2 linked regions of the Aromatoleum petrolei genome follow. The protein of the gene in region 1 interacts with the protein of each later gene in a pairwise test. Links are inferred from orthologs where the notes say so. Each region holds a gene or a part of one and is shown on either strand. Other genes may lie near its edges.

Region 1 (10,147 bases):
AACGCGCTGACCGCCGGGTCCGCCGCTGAAGCTGCTCCCGCCGCCAGCAAGGAAGCGGCCATGCACACCAGGAACCTCATTCGACACCTCACAGGACATAACGCGCGAGATCCTCGCGCTGGGCAAACACATCAAGCCGCCCATCGACGTAAGCGGCGTCGATGACCAGCTTATCCACACCACTCTTGCCGGCCTCGAAGGAGATCTCCTCGAGCAGCTTCTCCATCACCGTGTACAGGCGCCGCGCACCGATGTTCTCGGTCTTCTCGTTCACCTGGAAGGCGATCTCGGCGAGGCGGCGGATGCCGGCATCGACGAACTCCAGCGCCACCCCCTCGGTCGCGAGCAGGGCCTGGTACTGGCGCACCAGGCAGGCGTCCGTCTGCGTGAGGATGCACACGAAATCCTCCACCGACAGGCTCTCCAGCTCGACGCGGATCGGGAAGCGTCCCTGCAGCTCCGGGATCAGGTCGCTCGGCTTGGACAGGTGGAACGCACCGCTGGCGATGAACAGCACGTGATCGGTCTTGATCATGCCGTACTTGGTCGACACCGTCGTGCCCTCGACAAGCGGCAGCAGGTCGCGCTGCACGCCCTGGCGCGACACGTCTGCACCCTGCACGTCCGAACGCGCGGCGATCTTGTCGATCTCGTCGAGGAACACGATGCCGTTCTGCTCCACCGCGCGGATCGCCTCCGCCTTCACTTCCTCGTCGTTGATCAGGCGCACGGCCTCCTCGTCGGCCAGCGCCTTCAGCGCATCGCCGATCTTCATCTTGCGCAGCTTCTTCTTGCCCCCGCCCAGGTTCTGGAACATGCCCTGGATCTGCTGCGTGAGCTCCTCCATGCCCGGGGGCGCGAAGATCTCCGCCGTCATCGCATGTGCGGCGACCTCGATCTCGATCTCCTTGTCGTCGAGCTCTCCCTCGCGCAGCTTCTTGCGGAATTTCTGCCGCGTCGCCGTGTCCTGCGGCTCCGGGTCGGCCGCGAAACCGACGGGACGCGCGGGCGGCAACAACGCGTCGAGCACGCGATCCTCGGCCGCATCCATTGCGCGGTCGCGCACCGTCTTCATCGCCCGCTCGCGTCCGTCCTTGATCGCGATCTCGACCAGATCGCGGATGATCGTCTCGACATCGCGGCCGACATAGCCCACTTCCGTGAACTTCGTCGCCTCGATCTTGATGAAGGGCGCATTCGCCAGGCGTGCGAGGCGGCGCGCGATCTCGGTCTTGCCGACACCCGTCGGCCCGATCATGAGGATGTTCTTGGGCGTGATCTCGCTGCGCAGCGGCTCCTCCACCTGCGCGCGCCGCCAGCGGTTGCGCAATGCGATTGCAACGGCCTTCTTGGCCTTGCCCTGGCCGACGATGTGCTTGTCGAGCTCGGAGACGATCTCCGGCGGCGTCATCTGCGTCATCCCTCGATCACCTCGATCACATGGCTCTGATTGGTATAAATGCACAGATCTCCCGCGATCTGCAGCGACTTCTTGACGATTTCCTCGGGAGGGAGATCCGTATTCTCCAACAGCGCGCGCGCCGCCGACTGCGCATAGGCGCCGCCGCTGCCGATAGCGACGATGCCCTGTTCGGGCTCTAGCACGTCGCCATTGCCGGTGATGACCAGCGAATTGTCGCGATCCGCCACCGCCAGCATCGCCTCCAGGCGTCGCAGCACGCGGTCCGTACGCCAATCCTTGGCCAGCTCCACCGCGCTGCGCAGCAGGTTGCCCTGATGCTTCTCCAGCTTCGCCTCGAAGCGCTCGATCAGCGTGAAGGCGTCGGCCGTACCGCCCGCGAAACCCGCGAGAATCTTGCCCTGATAGATCGGCCGCACCTTGCGGGCAGTCGCCTTGATGACGATGTTGCCCAGCGTGACCTGGCCATCGCCGCCCAGCGCGACGCGATTGCCGCGTCGCACCGAGAGGATCGTGGTGCCGTGATACTGTTCCATTGGTTTTTCCTCGAATCGGGGGTACGGCGACCCGGTCAGCTGCGCAGCAGCACCAACGCCACCTGATCGACGCCCATCACCCGCAGCAACGCTGCGACCATCGCGTTCACGTTGCGCAGCACGACCGTCTTACCCTGCGCCTGCAGCGTTGCAAGAATATTGAAAAGCGTGCCCGCGCTGACGAAATCGATGCGGCGCAGTTGGCCGCAGTCGACTTCGACGCTCTGCAGGCTGCTCGCGTGCGCAGCCAGCTTGCGGATCTTCTCCACCGCCGCGCTGGTGACCTCGCCGTCGAGCACGAAATCGCCGCTCGCCGGCGCATCCAGATCGAGCGCGACCTCCTGAACGGCCGTCGTCGAGGCCGCCTGGCCGGCCCGCGCCTCCCAGGACGGCGGAGACTCCTCGAAGGTGATCGCGTAATCCACCGCCAGGTTCTCGAACCGCTCCTGCTCGCCGGTGTGCTGCAGCATCTCGAGCAGCAGCAGCCAGATGTCGCGCCCGCTCGGCTCGCCCGTGCGCACCTGCCCCGCCAGCATCTCCGCGAGCTGGCCGCAGTTCAGCAGCGACACCTTCACCCTCTCCATCGCCAGTTCGCGCAATACGTCGCGGAACAGCGTGCATCCGTCTTCATCGACCGAGCGCAGGCGCCCCAGGTCGATGCGGATGGCACCACTCTTCTTGCCGATGATCGCGACCTGCTGGAACTGCGCCGCGGCCTGCCCGGAGAGGCTGCCCGACATATTCACCATCGGCGCCGCGTTCGAGCGCACATGCTCCTGCGCACTCGACAGGTCCATCCACGGCGGCGGCGACCGCTCGAAGCGCGTCGCGTAATCCAGCACCCGCGCCTCGAAACGCTGGCGCTGCCCGGTCAGGCGGTACAAGTCCAGCAGCATCATCCACAGCCCTTCGCCCGCATGGCCGCCCTGCCCATCCAGCACTGCGTTGAGCGCCGCTTCCGCCTCCGCCGTATTCCCGTTCGCGTACAGCACGGCGGCCTCCTCGTAGGCGGCACCGATGCCCGCCCCCATCTCCTGCACCTCGACCTGCCCGGCGCAATGCGCCAGGGCGTGCGTCGGATCGCCGATCGAGAAATCCAGCTTGGACAATTCGGGTGGCTCCACCTGGGGCGCAGCCGACGAGGGTGCCGCGCCGGACGAGGCACCTGACGGCTGAGTGCCGGGAGCGGGCTTCTTGCCGAAGAATGGAAGAACCACGTTACGACCTGTGCGAACGGAGATGGACTAGTCGGGGATGCGGAAGGATAGCATTTCGGGCGCAGCTCTTGCGCCCCCACCGCGACGCGGGCGGCCGCCTGGCCGTCCGCACCTTACCTTTTGCAAAACAGTACCCGCGCAGCAGATGTAACAGACGGCACACCGTCGGCTAGAATGTTGCGATGCACACACCTCGCCCGCCGTCAAACTCCGGCGAAAACCACGTATTTTCACTGCCGGTCCGCGTGTATTACGAGGACACCGACGCCGCCGGAGTCATCTACTACGCCAACTACCTGCGTTACTGTGAGCGAGCACGCACCGAATGGCTGCGCGTGGCAGGCTTCGAACAGCAGGCCCTGCTGACCGAACAGCGCATCGGTTTCGTCGTCCGCTCCGTTGCCGGCGATTATCTGTCAGCAGGAATGCTCGATGATGCGTTACACGTCACGACGGGGGTCGAAACGCTGCGCGGCGCCAGCATGGTGTTCATGCAGAAGGTGATGCGCGGCGACGAAGTCCTGTTCCGCGGCCGCTTCGTCATCGCCTGTGTCGACCTCGACCGCAAACGCCCGACCCCGCTCCCCGCAGACATGCGCACAAAACTGGAAAAACTCGTACAAGCATGACCGTCTCCCACGATCTCTCGATCATCAGCCTCATCGGCCAGGCCAGCGTCCTGGCCCAGCTCGTCATGGCCCTGCTCGCAGGCCTGTCGCTCGTCTCCTGGTACTGGATCTTCCGCAAGTCCTTCCAGATCCGCGCCGCCCGCAGCAAGACCAACGGCTTCGAGCGCGACTTCTGGAGTGGCGGCGACCTCAACTCGCTATTCCAGTCGGCCGCCGCCGCCCGCCACGAAACCGGCGGCATGGAGCGCATCTTCGAGTCCGGCTACCGCGAATTCACCAAGCTGCGCAGCAAGAGCCACGACAACGCGTCGATCATCGACGGCGCGCGCCGCGCGATGCGCGCGACCTACCAGCGCGAGGTCGACGACCTCGAGGCGCACCTCGCCTTTCTCGCCTCGGTCGGCTCGGTGTCCCCGTACATCGGCCTGTTCGGCACCGTGTGGGGCATCATGAACGCCTTCCGCGGCCTGTCCAACGTCAGCTCGGCGACGCTGGCGAACGTGGCCCCAGGCATCGCCGAGGCGCTCGTCGCCACCGCGATCGGCCTCTTCGCTGCGATACCCGCGGTGGTCGCCTACAACCGCTTCGCGCACGACATCGACCGCATCAGCATCCGCTTCGAGAGCTTCATGGAAGAGTTCTCGAACATCCTGCAGCGCCAGTTGCGCTGAGCGGGAGGAAACACCGATGCGCCAGCGCCGCCTGATGAACCAGATCAACGTCGTGCCCTACATCGACGTGATGCTGGTGCTGCTCGTGATCTTCATGGTCACCGCGCCGATGATCCAGACCGGCAGCGTCGATCTCCCCACCGTGGGCGGGGTGCCGCAACCGCCGGCCGAGGCGATGGTGGTGTCCGTGAAGAAGGACGGCTCGCTGACCTTCAAGGTCACGAGCGGCTCGACCGAACAGAAGATGAGCAACACCGAGCTGCTGCGCGAACTGCACAACGCGCTGCAGCGCAATCCCCAGCAACCCATCCTGGTCGCCGCGGACAAGCAGGTGTCTTACGAACGCGTGATGGACACGCTCGACAGCATCCGCAAGGCGGGCTTCCAGAAAGTCGGCCTGCAGACGAGTACCAGCAGCACCCGATGAAAGACACGCACCTTGACCTGCAGCGCGACGAGCCCGGCAAGTGGGCCTCGCTGGCGCTGACGGTAGTCGTTCACCTGGGCCTCGTCGCCTTCCTGCTCTTCGGCATCCGTTGGCAGAGCAGCCCGCCCGCGGCGCTCGAGGTCGAACTCGTCGCCCCGCCCGCCGCCGAGCCGGCATTGCCGCGACCCGCGCCGGAGCCCCGGCCGGAACCCAAGCCCGAACCAAAACCGGAACCCAAGCCGGAGCCGCCCAAGCCCCAGCCGAAGCCCGAACCCAAACCGGACCCCAAGCCGGAACCCAAGCCCGTCCCCAAGCCCGACATCGCGACCAAGACGCCCGAGATCAAGAAGCCGCCCAAGCCCGAGCCAAAACCGGAACCGAAGCCGGAGCCGAAGAAGCCCGAACCGAAGCCGGAACCGAAGAAGCCGGAAGTAAAACCCGAGCCGAAGCCCGTCACACCGCCCAAGGACGACTACCTGACGCAGAAGCTGGCCCAGGAAGCGGCGCAGACGCGCGCCAAAGCCGACCTCGAACGCATGATGCGCGAGGACGCAGCACGCGCCTCGGCCGCACGCGCGAAAGGCGCCGTCGACGCCTACCGCAACGCGATCAGCACCAAGGTGCGCGGCAACCTGCTACGCCCGCCGGGACTGAGCGGCAACCCCGAGGCGATATTCGAGGTCGACCAGTTGCCCAGCGGTGAAGTGCTCGCCATCCGGCTCAAACGCTCCTCGGGGGTTCCCGCGCTCGACGACGCGATCGAGCGCGCAATCCGGCGCTCGAGCCCGCTACCGCTGCCCAAGGATCCGGGTCTGTTCGAACGCACGCTCGAATTGCACTTCCGGCCGCTCGAAGAATAAGGGAACCAATTCAAAACAGTTTCGATCTTTACGCATCGTGATCGACTCCATTCGTTATACTTTCGCTTTAGGCAAGCCCCAGCCATGAGAAAACTCCTCTCCACCTACCGCCTGCTCATCGCTGCGGTGCTGACCGTCGTCAGCGCCATCGCGCATGCGCAGCTGTCGATCGAGATCACGGGCGCCGGCGCAAGCCGCTTCCCGGTCGCAATCCCCGTGTTCGAGAACGAAGGCACCCTGCCCCGCGGCGTCACCGACGTCGTGCGCGCCGACCTCGAACGCAGCGGCCTCTTCAGCCTCGTCGACATGGGCATCGCCGCATTGCCCGTCACCGCCATCCCCGACATGGCCGCGATCCGCGGGCGTGGCGCGGACGCTGTCCTCACCGGCAGCATCTACCAGCAGGGCGACGGCCGCTTCGAAGTGCGCTTCCGCCTCTTCGACACGCAAAAGCAGACCGAACTGGGTGGACTGTCGATGCGCATGGCGCCGGCGCAGAACCGCGCCATCGGCCACAAGATTGCCGACTTCGTGTACGAGAAGCTCACCGGCCAGCCCGGCTACTTCTCCACCCGCATCGCCTACGTCGTCAAGAGCGGCCCGACGGCCGCACCGCGCTACGAACTGCAGATCGCCGACGCTGATGGCATGAACGCGGCCACCGCACTGGCCTCGCGCGAGCCCATCATCTCGCCCGCCTGGGCGCCGGACGGCCAGCGCATCGCCTATGTCTCGTTCGAGGCGAAGAAGCCGGTCGTGTACGTACACACGCTGGCTACCGGCCAGCGCCAGGTGGTCGCCAACTTCAAGGGCTCCAACTCCGCCCCCGCCTGGGCACCGGACGGCCAGCGTCTCGCCGTCGTGCTCACCAAGGACGGCCAGTCGCAGCTCTACGTCCTCAATGCCGACGGCTCCGGCGTGCGCCGCCTCGCCACCTCGCCCGGCATCGACACCGAACCCGCATGGTCGCCCGACGGCGAGTGGATCTATTTCACTTCCGATCGCGGCGGCAGCCCGCAGATCTACCGCACTTCCTCGAGCGGCGGCAGCGCCCAGCGCGTGAGCTTCGATGGCAGCTACAACGTGACCCCGCGCCCCTCGGCCGACGGCACGAGCCTCGCCTTCATCACGCGCAACAGCGGACGCTTCCAGGTGGCCATCATGGACCTCGCCACCCGCCAGACCACGATCCTCACCGACTCGGCGCGTGACGAGTCGCCCAGCTTCGCGCCCAACGGCCGCATGATCCTCTACGCCACCGAAACCGGCGGGCGGGGAGTGCTTGCGGCCGTTTCGTCCGATGGCCGGGTGAAGCAGCGCCTGTCGGTGCAGGCCGCCGACGTCCGCGAGCCCTCCTGGGGTCCGCAGAGCCGGTAACTCCCTCCCGCAAAAAGCAACACTGTTCGACTAGATCAGGAAACCCCATGAAAAAAGTGCTCGTCCCCGCCATCCTGGCAAGCCTTCTCGCCGCGTGCAGCAGCACCGGCACCTTCGACCAGCCCGCCGGCGGCGCGGCCGTCGATGACCGCAGCAAGGGCGCCGGCTCCGGCGTCGCCACCGTGACCGCCCCGAGCGCGTCCGGCTCCGGCATCGCCGCGCTGACCGATCCGAACAACATCCTGTCCAAGCGCAGCGTGATGTTCGACTTCGACAGCTACGTGATCCGCGACGACGCCCGCCCGCTGGTCGAGGCGCACGCCAAGTTCCTCGTGCAGAACCCGCAGATGAAGATGCTCATCCAGGGCAACGCCGACGAGCGCGGCAGCCGCGAGTACAACCTCGCCCTCGGCCAGAAGCGTGCCGACGCCGTGCGCAAGGCCCTGAGCCTGCTGGGCGCCAAGGAGACGCAGATCGAGTCCGTCAGCCTGGGCGAGGAAAAGCCGCGCTGCACGGAAGCGACGGAATCCTGCTTCGCGCAGAACCGTCGCGGTGACATGCTCTACTCGGGCGAATTCTGATGAAGCGCCTCCTGCCGCTCGCTGTCGTTGCCGCCCTGTCGCACATCGCACCGTCGCACGCTCTGTTCGACGACGAGGAGGCACGGCGCGCAATCACCAACTTGCGCACCGACATCACCCCCCGCATCGAACGGCTGGAGGCCAGCAGTCGCGGGCAGCTCGAACTGGCGAACCAGAACGAGCTGCTCCGCACCGAAGTATCGAAACTGCAGGGACAACTCGAAGTCCTGCTGCACGAGATCGAATCGCTCAAACAGCGCCAGCGCGATTTCTACGTCGATCTCGACAACCGCGTGCGCAAACTCGAGTCCGCTCCCGTGGCCGCCGCACCGGAGGCCCCCGCCGCCGATCCAGCCGCCGAATCGCGCGACTACGAAGCCGCGCTGAACCTGCTCAAGGAAGGCAAGTACAAGGAAGCGCAGACGGCCTTCGACCAGTTCATCAAGCACTATCCGCGCAGCCCCGTGCAGCCGGGCGCGCACTTCTGGGCCGGCAATGCCGCGCTGCAGGCCAAGGACGTCGCCGTCGCCAACAACTACTTCAAGAGCGTGCTGACGAACTGGCCGAACGACCCCGTCGCCCCCGACGCCATGCTCGGCGTCGCCAACTGCCAGCAGGCCCTCGGCGAAGCCAAGGCTGCGCAGGAAACGCTGAAGAAGCTCGTGGAACGCTTCCCCGACAGCTCGGCGGGCAAGGCGGCCAAGCAGCGCCTCGCGCGCAAACCCTGAAATCCGCATGACGCAGGCCGAAACCGCGAGCCCCAGGCTGCGGATCACTGAAATCTTCGCATCGATCCAGGGCGAGTCGACACGCGTCGGCCTGCCCACGGTCTTCGTGCGCCTGACCGGCTGCCCGCTGCGCTGCAGCTGGTGCGACACGGAATATGCTTTCCAGGGCGGAGAGAACCGCAGCATCGCCGACGTGTGCGACGCGGTCGCCGCACACGGCATCCGGCATGTCTGCGTCACCGGCGGCGAGCCGCTGGCGCAGAAATCCTGCCTCCCGCTGCTCACCGCCCTGTGCGACGCCGGTTTCTCCGTGTCGCTGGAAACCAGCGGCGCGCTCGACATCGCCGCCGTCGACCTGCGCGTGTCGCGCATCATGGACCTCAAGGCCCCCGGCTCGGGCGAAGTCGCGCGCAACCGCTGGGAAAACCTCGCCCACCTCGGCGCGCACGACGAGGTCAAGATCGTCCTCGCCGACGAGGCCGATTACGCCTGGGCCAAGGCCCAGATCGCGCTGCACCGTCTCGCCGAACGCTGCACCGTCCTGCTCTCGCCCGTGCAGGGCAGGCTCGACCCGACCCTGCTCGCCGAATGGATCGTGCGCGACCGCCTGCCGGTACGTTTCCAGCTCCAGTTGCACAAGATCCTGTGGAACGACGCCCGGGGACGCTGAATCCCTGACACGCTCCGCGGCGCCGCACCCCTTCGTTCTCGCCTCCTTTTGAGCCCCGTGCCATGACCGACCATCCCAAGCGCGCCGTCATTCTGCTGTCCGGCGGCCTGGACTCCGCCACCTGCCTTGCGATCGCTCGCGACATGGGCTTCGAGACCTATGCACTGTCGGTCGCCTACGGCCAGCGCCACGCCGCCGAACTCGCGGCCGCAGGCCGCGTCGCCGCCTCGCTGGGAGCGCGCGAGCACCGCGTCGCAAGTGTGGAACTGGGCCAGTTCGGCGGCTCGGCCCTGACCGACGACAAGATCCCCGTCCCCGTCGAAGGCAGCACTGACGGCATCCCCGTGACCTACGTACCCGCGCGCAACACCGTGATGCTGTCGATTGCGCTCGCCTGGGCCGAGGTGCTCGGCGCAAACGACATTTTCGTCGGCGTGAATGCGGTCGACTATTCCGGCTACCCGGACTGCCGCCCCGAATTCATCGCCGCCTTCGAGACGATGGCCAACCTCGCCACCAAGGCCGGAGTCGAAGGCACGCGCCTGCGCATTCATGCCCCCCTGATCGCACTGTCCAAGGCCGACATCATCCGCCGCGGCAGCGCACTGGGCGTCGATTACGGCCAGACGGTTTCGTGCTACCAGGCCGACGATGCCGGCCATGCCTGCGGCAGATGCGACGCGTGCCGTCTGCGGCGTGCCGGATTCGAGGTCGCAGGGCTTCCAGATCCTACGCGCTACGCCTGAGGGCAGAAAATTCCATGTGAATTTTTCGATGACGTGAGTTTATTCCTTCACCTTGCTCATCGATTTGCAGGATGCTGTTTTGTTGCATCCCGCACCCTTTGATCTAAGTCAGCCCTGCTCGCAGAAAGGTTTTGTAACATCTCCCCAAGGGCCAATGTGCCTCAAAGGGGATCATTCGATGCGCTTCCGCTTAGTTCGGTACTTCACGCTTGCCAGCCTCGGCATGTTCGGCCTCGTCGCCCTGAGCCTGATCTACTTCGAGCGCGAACAAAGCCAGTTCTACAA
Region 2 (10,202 bases), 1.3 Mb from region 1 along the record:
CTTGTCTACCAGGCGGACGATAATCTCCTCTGCGCCCTCGACGACATGCGCATTGGTGAGAATATAACCGTCGGCGCTCACGATGAACCCGGAGCCGAGCGACTTGTTGTCAGGGTCGATGCGAGGATGCTCGGGCTTGCGCGGAACGAAGCGCCGAAAGAAATCGAACATCGGATCATCCGGCGAGAGTTGGGGAAAGCCGGGCCCCGCGCCCTTGCCCGCCTGGGCAGCGCTGATGTTCACCACGGCCGCACCATGTCGCTGCACGATCTGCGTGAAATCGGGCAAAGCGATCACGCCGCCCGCGGCATATGCGGAGGTGACCGCAAACGCGCACGACAGCGCAAAGACAATCGCGCGCAGCAGACGTCCGAGGTTCATCCCTCCTGCGCCCCTGCCACACCACATCCTGCGCTCCCGCGCACCATCTCGATCTCGAAGCCGTGTCGCACGGTGCGGCTACGGAACACCATATGATTGACCCCGAGCGCAACAGCAAGACCGGCCAGCCCGCCCACCGCCGTGCTCAGGTCCTGAGCACCGAAGTCGGCCAATGCGCTACCCAGCGCGGCGCCGATCAGCAGCAGTGCGACGGACAGGCCGTAGCCCAGCAGCGCACCCCGCAACGGCGCACCATCGTGCATCCGCAGGCACACCAGCTCGCCCGGCCGGACATCGATCGAGTTCGGCACCGCGAACACTTCATTCGGCGCCTTCAACGCATACGCGATTCCCGTCGAACGGCAGCCGCCCGGCTCATCGCAGCGTCCGCAGCCGCCCGCCCGCTCGGTGAGACGAACCCAGGCGCGCCCGCCTTCGACCCGATCGACGATGCCCTGCGCCTCATTCATCGCGTCACCGGCTCGATCGCGTCGCCCAGCCGCTGCACCGAACGCAATGGCACCTCGCCCAGGGCCGTCACCAGATACTGACCAACAACGCGTTTGTAGATGTTGATCGCACCACTCGCAAAGGGTCCGGGCTCGACACGCACCCCTTCGTTCGGCTCGATGAACACCGAAATTGACGCGAGTCCGTCGCTATACACCATATGCAACGCGTCGCCGCGATCGCGACCGAGGGGCCGGCGCATTACCGAAACGAGCGAGAAACCCGCGAGCGGAGCATTGAGCGCCCAGCCACTGTCCTCCTTGCGCACCTCGACGCCGTTGGCGTGGACCACCCGCCAGTCGCTGCTCTTCGTGATGCGTGGGCGGAAGGCGTCGTTGTCGATCTCGCCGCCGATCTTCACGTCACTAAAGGTGAATTGCTCGACGATCTCGCCGCGATCATCGACCGTACGGGCCTTGAGCAGCAGACCGGACTGCACCTCCGCCCACAACTGGTAGCCGAAACGCAGGTCATCCTTCGGCTCGAGGATGATCTGCTGAGCATCCAGTCCGGCAACACGCCCCACGCTGCCCTTGCGGATTCGATAATTCTCGGCGAGGCCGCCGAACGCCACTGGCAGCCGCGACGGAAAGGCGCGCCGCGTGCCGGGCCGATCGACGATGACTGTCTTTTGGTCGGGCAGCACACACCGAACCTCGCTATTGCTGCGGATCACCTCCCGCGGGCTGCCGTCGAGCACCTCCAGGCGTTCATGTTCACCGTTCGCATCGCTCATGTGCGCGATACGCGAGGTCTCGAAATTCTTCCCTGACTGATAGATGAAGGTCCCGTAATAGTTGAGGCGCTGCCCCGCAGTGGCCATGCGCCCGAGCCAGGAGAGGGGATCACCCGGCGACTCGGCAAAGGCCGGCGCCTGCATCAATGCCGCGCAGACCGCCAATACAGCTGACGCCCACCTCATCGGCCACTGCCCTGCCCGACGTCAGAAACGGTGCGCACGTGCTGGATCACACCCGAGATGGGCCCGCCGCCCGACATCGCCTGATGCACAAAGACATATTCGCGGGTCGGATCCACAGCAACCGGACTCGGCGAAACCGCAACCGGACGTACCGCCGCGTGCGCGGCAACTGCAGTCGATGATTGGGCGACGGCGATCTGCCCAACCGATGGTTGTGCCTGATCGCTGTACAGCGTATGCGCCACCCAGCCCACGGCGGCCACACCCATCACCGAGGCGGCCAGCGGCATCAGCGATCGCCACAATCGCCCGCCTTCCGCGGCGGCGTGCCGGGAAGGCGCCAGCAGGGTTGGCTCCTCGTCGATGTTCGCCATGACACGCCCGACGAATCCGGCGTTGCCGTCACGATCTCCGCGCAGTACGTCACCGATCAGGCAATAAGCCTCCCAGTCGGTGCGCAATGCGCGGTCTCGCCGCATCGACTCGAAAACCGGATGCGCCGATTGCTCGTCGAGATCACCATCCAGAAGTGCCGACAATCTGTCCTTCATGAGTACCACCTACCAACGTTTATCAGGTGCCGTATCCAGCAGCGGCCGCAGTCTTTCAGCTATCGCCTCGCGTGCGCGGAAAATTCGCGAACGCACGGTTCCAATCGGACAATCCATGATGCTGGCAATTTCCTCGTAGCTCAGCCCTTCGAGTTCACGCAGCATGATCGCAGTACGCAACTCCTCCGGCAGCGCTTCCATCGCGTGATCGACCGTCTCGCCGATTTGCCGAGTCATCATCAGGCGCTCCGGCGTATTGATGTCGCGCAACTGCTCGCCTTCCTCGAAGGTTTCCGCCTCTTCCGAATCAAATCCGGTCGAGGTGGGCGCCCGTCGCCCTTGCGAAACCAGGTAGTTCTTGGCGGTATTGATCCCGATACGGTAGAGCCACGTGTAAAAAGCGCTATCACCACGAAACGATCCCAAGGCGCGATACGCCTTGATGAAGGTTTCCTGAGCCACATCCTCGACCTCTGCCGAATCGCGGATCAAGCGGGACAGCAGCCTATGCAGCTTGCGTTGATACTTTGCTACCAGCAAGCCGAAAGCCTGCTTGTCACCGCGTTGCACGCGCTCAACAAGCTGCTGATCTATCTCGCGATCGCTCATGGGCGGGTCGTTACTCTATGTTGGGCAAAATCCGCGCCAGTATAGCGACCCAGCCCCGTCTCCGGCAAAGTCGAAGCTAACAAGGAGACCGACACGCTTTGAAATAGTTCAGACCCCGACATGGTTTTCCGGTGCGCCACAGGCCCACTGCGCCCAAGCACCCGGAGGGACACGTCGGACGTGATATAGTTCATGAACCTGTCGATCCTTGGCACATACGATCTTGTCAAAACAATACGACGTACTCATCCTCGGCAGCGGCGCGGCGGGACAATCGATCGCACTGCGTCTGGCAGACAAACTCCGAGTCGCCCTGATTACCAAACGAGCGATCTCCGACAGCGCCAGCGCCTGGGCTCAAGGCGGCATCGCCGCGGTCCTCGACACCTCCGACAGCATCGAGGCGCACATCCAGGACACCTATATCGCAGGCGGCGGCCTGTGCGACCCAAAGGCTACACGCTATGTCGTCGAACACGGCAAAGCAGCGATCGAATGGCTGATCGGACGTGGCGTTCCCTTCACCCGCGAGGATCAATCCAGCCTCGGATACCACCTCACGCGTGAAGGCGGCCACTCGCACCGGCGGATCATCCACGCTGCGGACGCCACCGGTGCTGCGGTGCAGGCGACACTGACCGACCAGGTCAGCAAGCACCCGAACATCGACATCCTCGAAAACCACATCGCGGTCGATCTGATCCTCGGCGACAAGCTGGGCCTCCCTGAGCAGGATTGCCTTGGCGCATACGTGCTCGACATCGCCAACGACCGCGTCGAGACGATCGGCGCCCGCAACACCGTGATTGCCACCGGCGGAGCGGGCAAGGTCTACCTGTACACGACCAACCCCAGCGTCGCGACCGGCGACGGCATCGCCATGGCGTGGCGTGCCGGTTGCCGCGTGGCGAACATGGAATTCATCCAGTTCCACCCAACCTGCCTTTATCACCCGCAAGCAAAATCATTCCTGATATCGGAAGCCGTGCGCGGCGAAGGCGGTCTGCTCAGGCTGCCCGACGGCACCCGATTCATGCCGGCGCACGACGAACGCGCCGAGTTGGCGCCGCGCGACATCGTCGCCCGTGCCATCGATTTCGAGATGAAGAAACACGGTCTCGACTGCGTCTACCTTGATATCAGCCACAAACCGGCAGAGTGGTTGCGCGAACATTTTCCCAATATTCACGCACGCTGCCTGGAATTGGGAATCGACATCACGCGCGAGGGGATTCCCGTCGTACCGGCGGCGCACTACACCTGCGGCGGCATCGTCACCGACCTGGCCGCACGTACCGACGTTCCCAACCTCTATTCCGTTGGCGAATCGGCGTACACAGGCCTTCACGGCGCCAACCGCCTCGCCAGCAACTCGCTCCTGGAGTGCCTCGTTTTCGGCGAGGCGGCAGCAAACGACATCCTTTCTCAGGCGAAGCGCCCCCTGCCAAAACTCCCCGACTGGGACGAGAGCCGTGTGACCGACGCCGACGAAGAGGTCGTGATCTCGCACAACTGGGCCGAGTTGCGCCGTTTCATGTGGGACTATGTCGGCATCGTGCGCACGACCAAGCGCCTGCAGCGTGCCCAGCACCGCATCCGCCTGCTGGCGCGCGAAATCAACGAGTTCTACTCGCACTTCCGCGTCAGCAACGATCTGATCGAATTGCGCAACCTCGTTGTCACCGCCGACCTGATCGTGCGCTGCGCCTTGCGCCGCAAGGAGAGCCGTGGCCTGCACAGTTCGCGCGATTACCCGGATACGCTGCCGGTCGCACGTCCCACCATCCTGCGACCCCACCGGCGCTGAACGACGGCCAGAAGTCGTTCCACCGAAACGGAGCCCCCGACTCAATGCAGCGGGGGCACTCAGCGCTCGGTCGCGTCGTTTTCGGCTGCACCTTCGACACGGCCAGGACCGACCTTGTGGCGGAGCCAGATCTTCAGCCCGCGCCACTCATCCTCATGGACGTTTCCGCGCACAAGCATCAGCGCCCCTCGTATCGACCGGCGCGGTGAGCGCCGTACCCGCGTACCGCGCCAGTGAATCCACACTGCCCAACCGAAATCGACACACCCCGGCTCAGCCAACGCATACACGGTTTGCTGGCCGCGGCCATCGGGGTCCACTGACAGTTCGCCATTGTCCTGCAGAACCAGACGGCCCCCCGCCTTCTCGCTCTCGGCGCGGTTCGCCAAGTGCAGCGAGAATCCCAGCCCCGCGACGACGACGATCACGAGCGGCAGAGGAAACGACGAACGCAGAAATGCAAACGCCGCGATCGCATGGATCGCGGCGTTCAACAGCAAAATCAGCTTCGACGGACGAAGCCTGATTTCAAGCGGGTAGCGCACGGGCTACCCCATTCCGACTCAGACGCGGCGGAACGCGATGGTTCCGTTGGTACCGCCAAAGCCGAACGAATTCGACAGGGCGGCGCGGATCTCCATCGGGCGGGCCTTGTTCGCGACATAGTCGAGATCGCAGCCTTCGTCCTGCTCGAAGATGTTGATCGTCGGCGGAGCGATCTGGTTATGGATCGCCAGCGTGGTGAATACCGCCTCGACACCCCCGGCGGCACCCAGCAGATGACCCGTCATCGACTTGGTCGAATTGACCGCTATCGACTTCGCGCGGTCGCCGAAGCAACGCTTGACCGCCGTCGTTTCGGCCAGGTCGCCGAGCGGCGTCGACGTGCCGTGCGCATTGATGTAGTCAACCTCTTCGAGCGACATGCCGGCATCGCGCATCGCATTCGTCATGCAACGCGCGGCGCCGTTGCCGTCCTCGCACGGGGCGGTCATGTGGTAGGCGTCCGCGCTCATACCGTAGCCCGCGACTTCGGCGTAGATTTTCGCTCCACGTGCCTTCGCGTGCTCGTATTCCTCGAGCACGAGCACGCCGGCGCCCTCGCCCAGCACGAACCCATCGCGCCCCTTGTCCCACGGACGGCTCGCCGTCTGCGGATCGTCGTTGCGCGTGGAAAGCGCACGAGCGGAGGCAAACCCGCCCACGGCCAGAGGCGTGACGGTCGACTCCGCGCCACCCGCGACCATCACGTCGGCGTCGCCATACTGGATGAGGCGTGCCGCCTCGCCGATGCAATGTGTGGCAGTCGTGCATGCTGTGACCATCGCCAGGCACGGCCCCTTGAGGCCGAACATGATCGACAGATTGCCCGCGATCATGTTGATGATCGTGCCGGGGATGAAGAACGGGGAAATCTTGCGCGCCCCGCCCTTCAGGTAATCGTCGTGGGTCGTTTCGATCATCGGCAGACCGCCGATGCCCGAACCCAGATTGACGCCGATGCGCTCAGCGTTCTCTGCGGTTACCTGCAATCCCGCATCCTTGAACGCCTGGATGCCGGCGGCCATGCCGTAATGGATGAATACATCCATGCGGCGCGCCTCTTTCGGCGAGAGATACGCGCCGATGTCGAACCCCTTCACCTCACCGGCGATCTTCACCGGGAAGTTCGTGGTATCGAAGCGCGTAATCTCGCCGATACCGGAGCGGCCGTTGACGATATTGTCCCAGGCCTCCGGAACGGTATTGCCGACCGGGGAAATGATGCCCAGACCGGTAATGACGACTCTGCGACGGGTCAATGTTCGCTCCGGTAATCAGTGTTACTTTTTCAGGTGGGCGTTGACGTAGTCAATCGCCTGCTGAACCGTGGTGATCTTCTCAGCTTCCTCGTCTGGGATTTCGCACTCGAACTCTTCCTCGAGGGCCATAACCAGTTCCACGGTATCCAGCGAATCCGCGCCCAGATCGTCGACGAACGAGGACTCGATCTTGATTTCCGACTCGTTCACACCAAGTTGTTCGGCGACAATTTTCTTGACGCGCTGCTCGATGTTCTCCATGAACTAACTCCTTCCCAGAATGATCCAGATATGTAAGAAAAAAAGCCGGCGTATTCTACCAAAAAGGATGAGAACCGCTATCGCCGCCGGCGATTACGACATGTACATGCCACCATTCACGTGCAGGGTCGTGCCCGTAACGTAGGCGGCAGCGGGCGAAGCTAGGAAAGCCACCGCTCCGGCGATTTCTTCGGGACGTCCGAGTCGGCCGAGGGCGATGTTGCCCAGCAGCGCATCGCGGGCCGTTTCGGGCAGCGCACGGGTCATGTCGGTGTCGATGAACCCCGGCGCCACACAGTTGACAGTGATGTTGCGGCTACCCAGCTCGCGAGCCAGCGCCCGGCTCATGCCGGCAACGCCGGCCTTCGCCGCCGCGTAGTTCGCCTGCCCGGGGTTGCCGGCGCTGCCGACCACGGACGTGATGTTGATGATGCGGCCGCCACGCGCCTTCATCATGCCGCGCATGACCAGACGCGACATGCGAAACACGGATTTGAGGTTGGTCTCGATGACCGCGTCCCACTCCTCGTCCTTCATGCGCATCGCAAGGTTGTCGCGCGTGATACCGGCATTATTCACGAGGATACCGACGGCACCGAAGCGCTTCTCGATATCGCCGATCGCTGCTTCGCACGCAGCGGCGTCGGTGACGTTGAGAGCCATCCCGCAGCCCTTGATACCGGCTTCCCGCAGACCATTCTCGATGTCCGTGGCACCGGCTTCCGACGTCGCGGTACCGACGACCGTCGCGCCCAGCCGCCCCAGTTCGAGGGCGACCGCACGCCCGATTCCGCGAGACGCACCAGTCACGAGGGCCACCTGCCCTTCGAGCGAAAAACTCATTGATGTCACCTCAACGCGGCAATGGATTGTTCGAGACTCGCGGCGTCGTGAATCGAGCCGCCCTGCACTTCACCTGCGATCCGCTTCGTCATGCCCGCGAGCACCTTGCCAGGGCCGCACTCGAGGACGTGCCCCATGCCACGGCGCGCCATGTCCTGCACGAGTTCGATCCAGCGCACCGGAGAGAAAGCCTGGCGTACGAGTGCGTCGCGGATCCTGACAGGATCGTCATACACGGCAACATCCACGTTGTTGATAACGTCGATCGCGGGTTTGTTGATGGTCACCGCTGCGAGTCGCTCGGCGAGCCGCTCCGCGGCCGGCCTCATCAGCGCACAATGGAACGGGGCACTCACCGGGAGCAGCATCGCGCGCTTCGCGCCACGCGCCTTCGCGGCCTCGATTGCACGCTCGACGGCGCCTTTCGCGCCGGCGATCACGATCTGGCCGGGGGCGTTCAAATTGGCGGCTTCGACCACCTCGCCCTGCGCCGCTTCGGCGCAGGCTTCACGGACGGCCTCGACCTCCAGGCCCAGCAGCGCGGCCATGCCGCCCTCACCGGCGGGAACCGCCTCCTGCATCGCTTGCGCGCGGAAACGCACGAGCGGGACGGCATCGGCAAAGGCCATCGCCCCGGCGGCGACCAGCGCCGAATACTCGCCGAGGCTGTGGCCGGCGACAAGTTGCGGCTTCGGGCCGCCGGCCGCAAGCCATGCGCGATACGCTGCAACGCCGGCCGTGAGCATCAGGGGCTGGGTGTTGACGGTCAGCGCCAACCGCTCGACCGGGCCGTCATTGACCATCTGCCAGAGGTCCTCGCCGAGCGCGTCCGACGCCTCGGCGAAGGTGTCGCGGATTTCGGCACGTTCGCCGTAGCCCGACATCATTCCGACGGATTGGGAACCCTGTCCCGGAAACACCAGAGCAAAAGCCATTGTTCTTGTCCTGACTCAGAATTGGAGCAGCGCTGCGCCCCACGTAAAGCCGCCGCCGACGCCTTCGACGACGATCCGCTGGCCTGCACGAATCCGACCGTCGCGCACGGCGAGGTCGAGCGCGAGCGGGATCGATGCGGCCGACGTATTGCCGTGACGATCGACGGTGGCGATGACCTTTTCCATCGGCACGCCCAGCCGCTTCGCGGTCGCCTGGATGATGCGGATGTTCGCCTGATGCGGAATCAGCCAATCGATTGCAGCGGCCTGCACACCGGCATCGGCGAGCACCTCCTGGGCGACCTCGCCGAGCACCTTGACCGCGAACTTGAACACCGCCTGCCCGTCCATGCGCAGGAACGGGTCGCCGATCACCTGACCGGAGGCAACCGCCCCTGGGACGCACAGGATGGGATGGTGGCTGCCGTCGGCGTGCAGCGCCGTCGCGAGAATCCCCGGCTTGTCGGACGCTTCGAGCACGACGGCACCTGCACCGTCGCCGAACAGCACGCAGGTGCCGCGGTCAGACCAGTCCAGAATGCGCGAGAACACCTCGGCGCCCACCACCAGCGCACGCTTGTGACTGCCGGACAAGATGAACTTCTCGGCGATCGTCAGTCCGTAGACGAAGCCCGTGCAAACAGCCTGCACGTCGAACGCCGCCGCGCCGTTGCGCATGCCGAGCTTGGATTGCAGCAGGGTCGCCGTGCTCGGAAAGATGCAGTCGGGGGTCGAGGTCGCGACAACGACAAGATCGATGTCTTCAGGCTGAAGACCAGCGGCCGCGATGGCGCGGCGGCTCGCTTCGCAGGCTAGATCGCTCGAGGTGACGTCGCGTGCCGCGAGGTGCCGGGTACGGATGCCGGTGCGCTCGACGATCCACTCGTCCGACGTATCGATGCCGCGCGCGACCAGATCGTCATTACTTACCGGCTCGCCAGGCAGGAAGCTTCCTGTACCGGCAATTCGTGCAAAGATCATGCTGCTCTCCCCATTGCCGCCATCCGCTCGCTGATGCGCTCGACAAGTCGATTCGACGCAGCCTCGGCGGCCCGGTGAATGGCCTGCTCGAATGCATACACGTCAGCCGAGCCGTGACTCTTGACCACCACACCACGCAGGCCGACCAGCGCCGCGCCATTGTAGCGACGATGATCCACGCGTCTCTTGAAACGCTTGAGCGCTGGCATCGCGACAACCGCCATGGCCTTGGTCAGCAGGCTGCGGCTGAATTCCTCCTTGAGGAATGCGGCGAGCATCTGAGCAAGCCCCTCTGATGTCTTCAACGCCACATTCCCGACGAAGCCGTCGCAGACCACCACGTCGGTCGTTCCCTTGTAGATATCGTCGCCTTCGACGTTGCCATAGAAATTCAGGCCGCTGCCGCGCAGCAGTTCGCCGGCGCGCTTCACGACATCGTTGCCCTTGATCGCCTCTTCGCCGATATTGAGCAGACCCACCGACGGGCGGTCGACGTGCTCGACCGCAGAAACGAGCATCGCCCCCATGATGCCGAACTGCAGCAGGTGCTCGGGCTCGCAGTCGACATTGGCGCCGAGGTCGAGCACATACACCTGCCCC

The links.
Region 2: the proteins of ybgC (region 1) and acpP interact in binary tests that used the Escherichia coli proteins (3 or more experiments, as listed by UniProt). The link is inferred for Aromatoleum petrolei from one-to-one orthologs.

Annotation. Positions count from the first base shown.
Region 1 is NZ_CP059560.1:2,356,734-2,366,880, forward strand. What follows is about bases 2,307-5,078. They hold ybgC (tol-pal system-associated acyl-CoA thioesterase), read left to right. Parts: upstream 2,307-3,355; coding sequence 3,356-3,802; downstream 3,803-5,078. Other genes in these bases: ToN1_RS10760 (STAS domain-containing protein), read right to left, coding at 2,307-3,173; tolQ (protein TolQ), read left to right, coding at 3,799-4,473; tolR (protein TolR), read left to right, coding at 4,490-4,900; ToN1_RS10780 (energy transducer TonB), read left to right, coding at 4,897-5,078. Also shown: ToN1_RS10745 (acyloxyacyl hydrolase), read right to left, coding at 1-62; ATP-dependent protease ATPase subunit HslU, read right to left, coding at 89-1,420; ATP-dependent protease subunit HslV, read right to left, coding at 1,417-1,956; more of ToN1_RS10760, read right to left, coding at 1,992-2,306; more of ToN1_RS10780, read left to right, coding at 5,079-5,760; Tol-Pal system beta propeller repeat protein TolB, read left to right, coding at 5,845-7,137; peptidoglycan-associated lipoprotein Pal, read left to right, coding at 7,185-7,718; tol-pal system protein YbgF, read left to right, coding at 7,718-8,446; 7-carboxy-7-deazaguanine synthase QueE, read left to right, coding at 8,454-9,116; 7-cyano-7-deazaguanine synthase QueC, read left to right, coding at 9,179-9,862; ToN1_RS10810 (ATP-binding protein), read left to right, coding at 10,041-10,147.
Region 2 is NZ_CP059560.1:1,063,906-1,074,107, forward strand. Bases 5,224-8,050 are described here. They hold acpP (acyl carrier protein), read right to left. Parts: upstream 6,844-8,050; coding sequence 6,604-6,843; downstream 5,224-6,603. Other genes in these bases: ToN1_RS04840 (protein YgfX), read right to left, coding at 5,224-5,325; fabF (beta-ketoacyl-ACP synthase II), read right to left, coding at 5,344-6,582; fabG (3-oxoacyl-ACP reductase FabG), read right to left, coding at 6,937-7,686; fabD (ACP S-malonyltransferase), read right to left, coding at 7,692-8,050. Also shown: ToN1_RS04810 (Do family serine endopeptidase), read right to left, coding at 1-381; ToN1_RS04815 (SoxR reducing system RseC family protein), read right to left, coding at 378-851; ToN1_RS04820 (MucB/RseB C-terminal domain-containing protein), read right to left, coding at 848-1,771; ToN1_RS04825 (sigma-E factor negative regulatory protein), read right to left, coding at 1,810-2,364; RNA polymerase sigma factor RpoE, read right to left, coding at 2,374-2,973; nadB (L-aspartate oxidase), read left to right, coding at 3,197-4,780; more of ToN1_RS04840, read right to left, coding at 4,840-5,223; more of fabD, read right to left, coding at 8,051-8,621; ToN1_RS04865 (beta-ketoacyl-ACP synthase III), read right to left, coding at 8,637-9,602; phosphate acyltransferase PlsX, read right to left, coding at 9,599-10,202. UniProt on the Escherichia coli protein: Carrier of the growing fatty acid chain in fatty acid biosynthesis.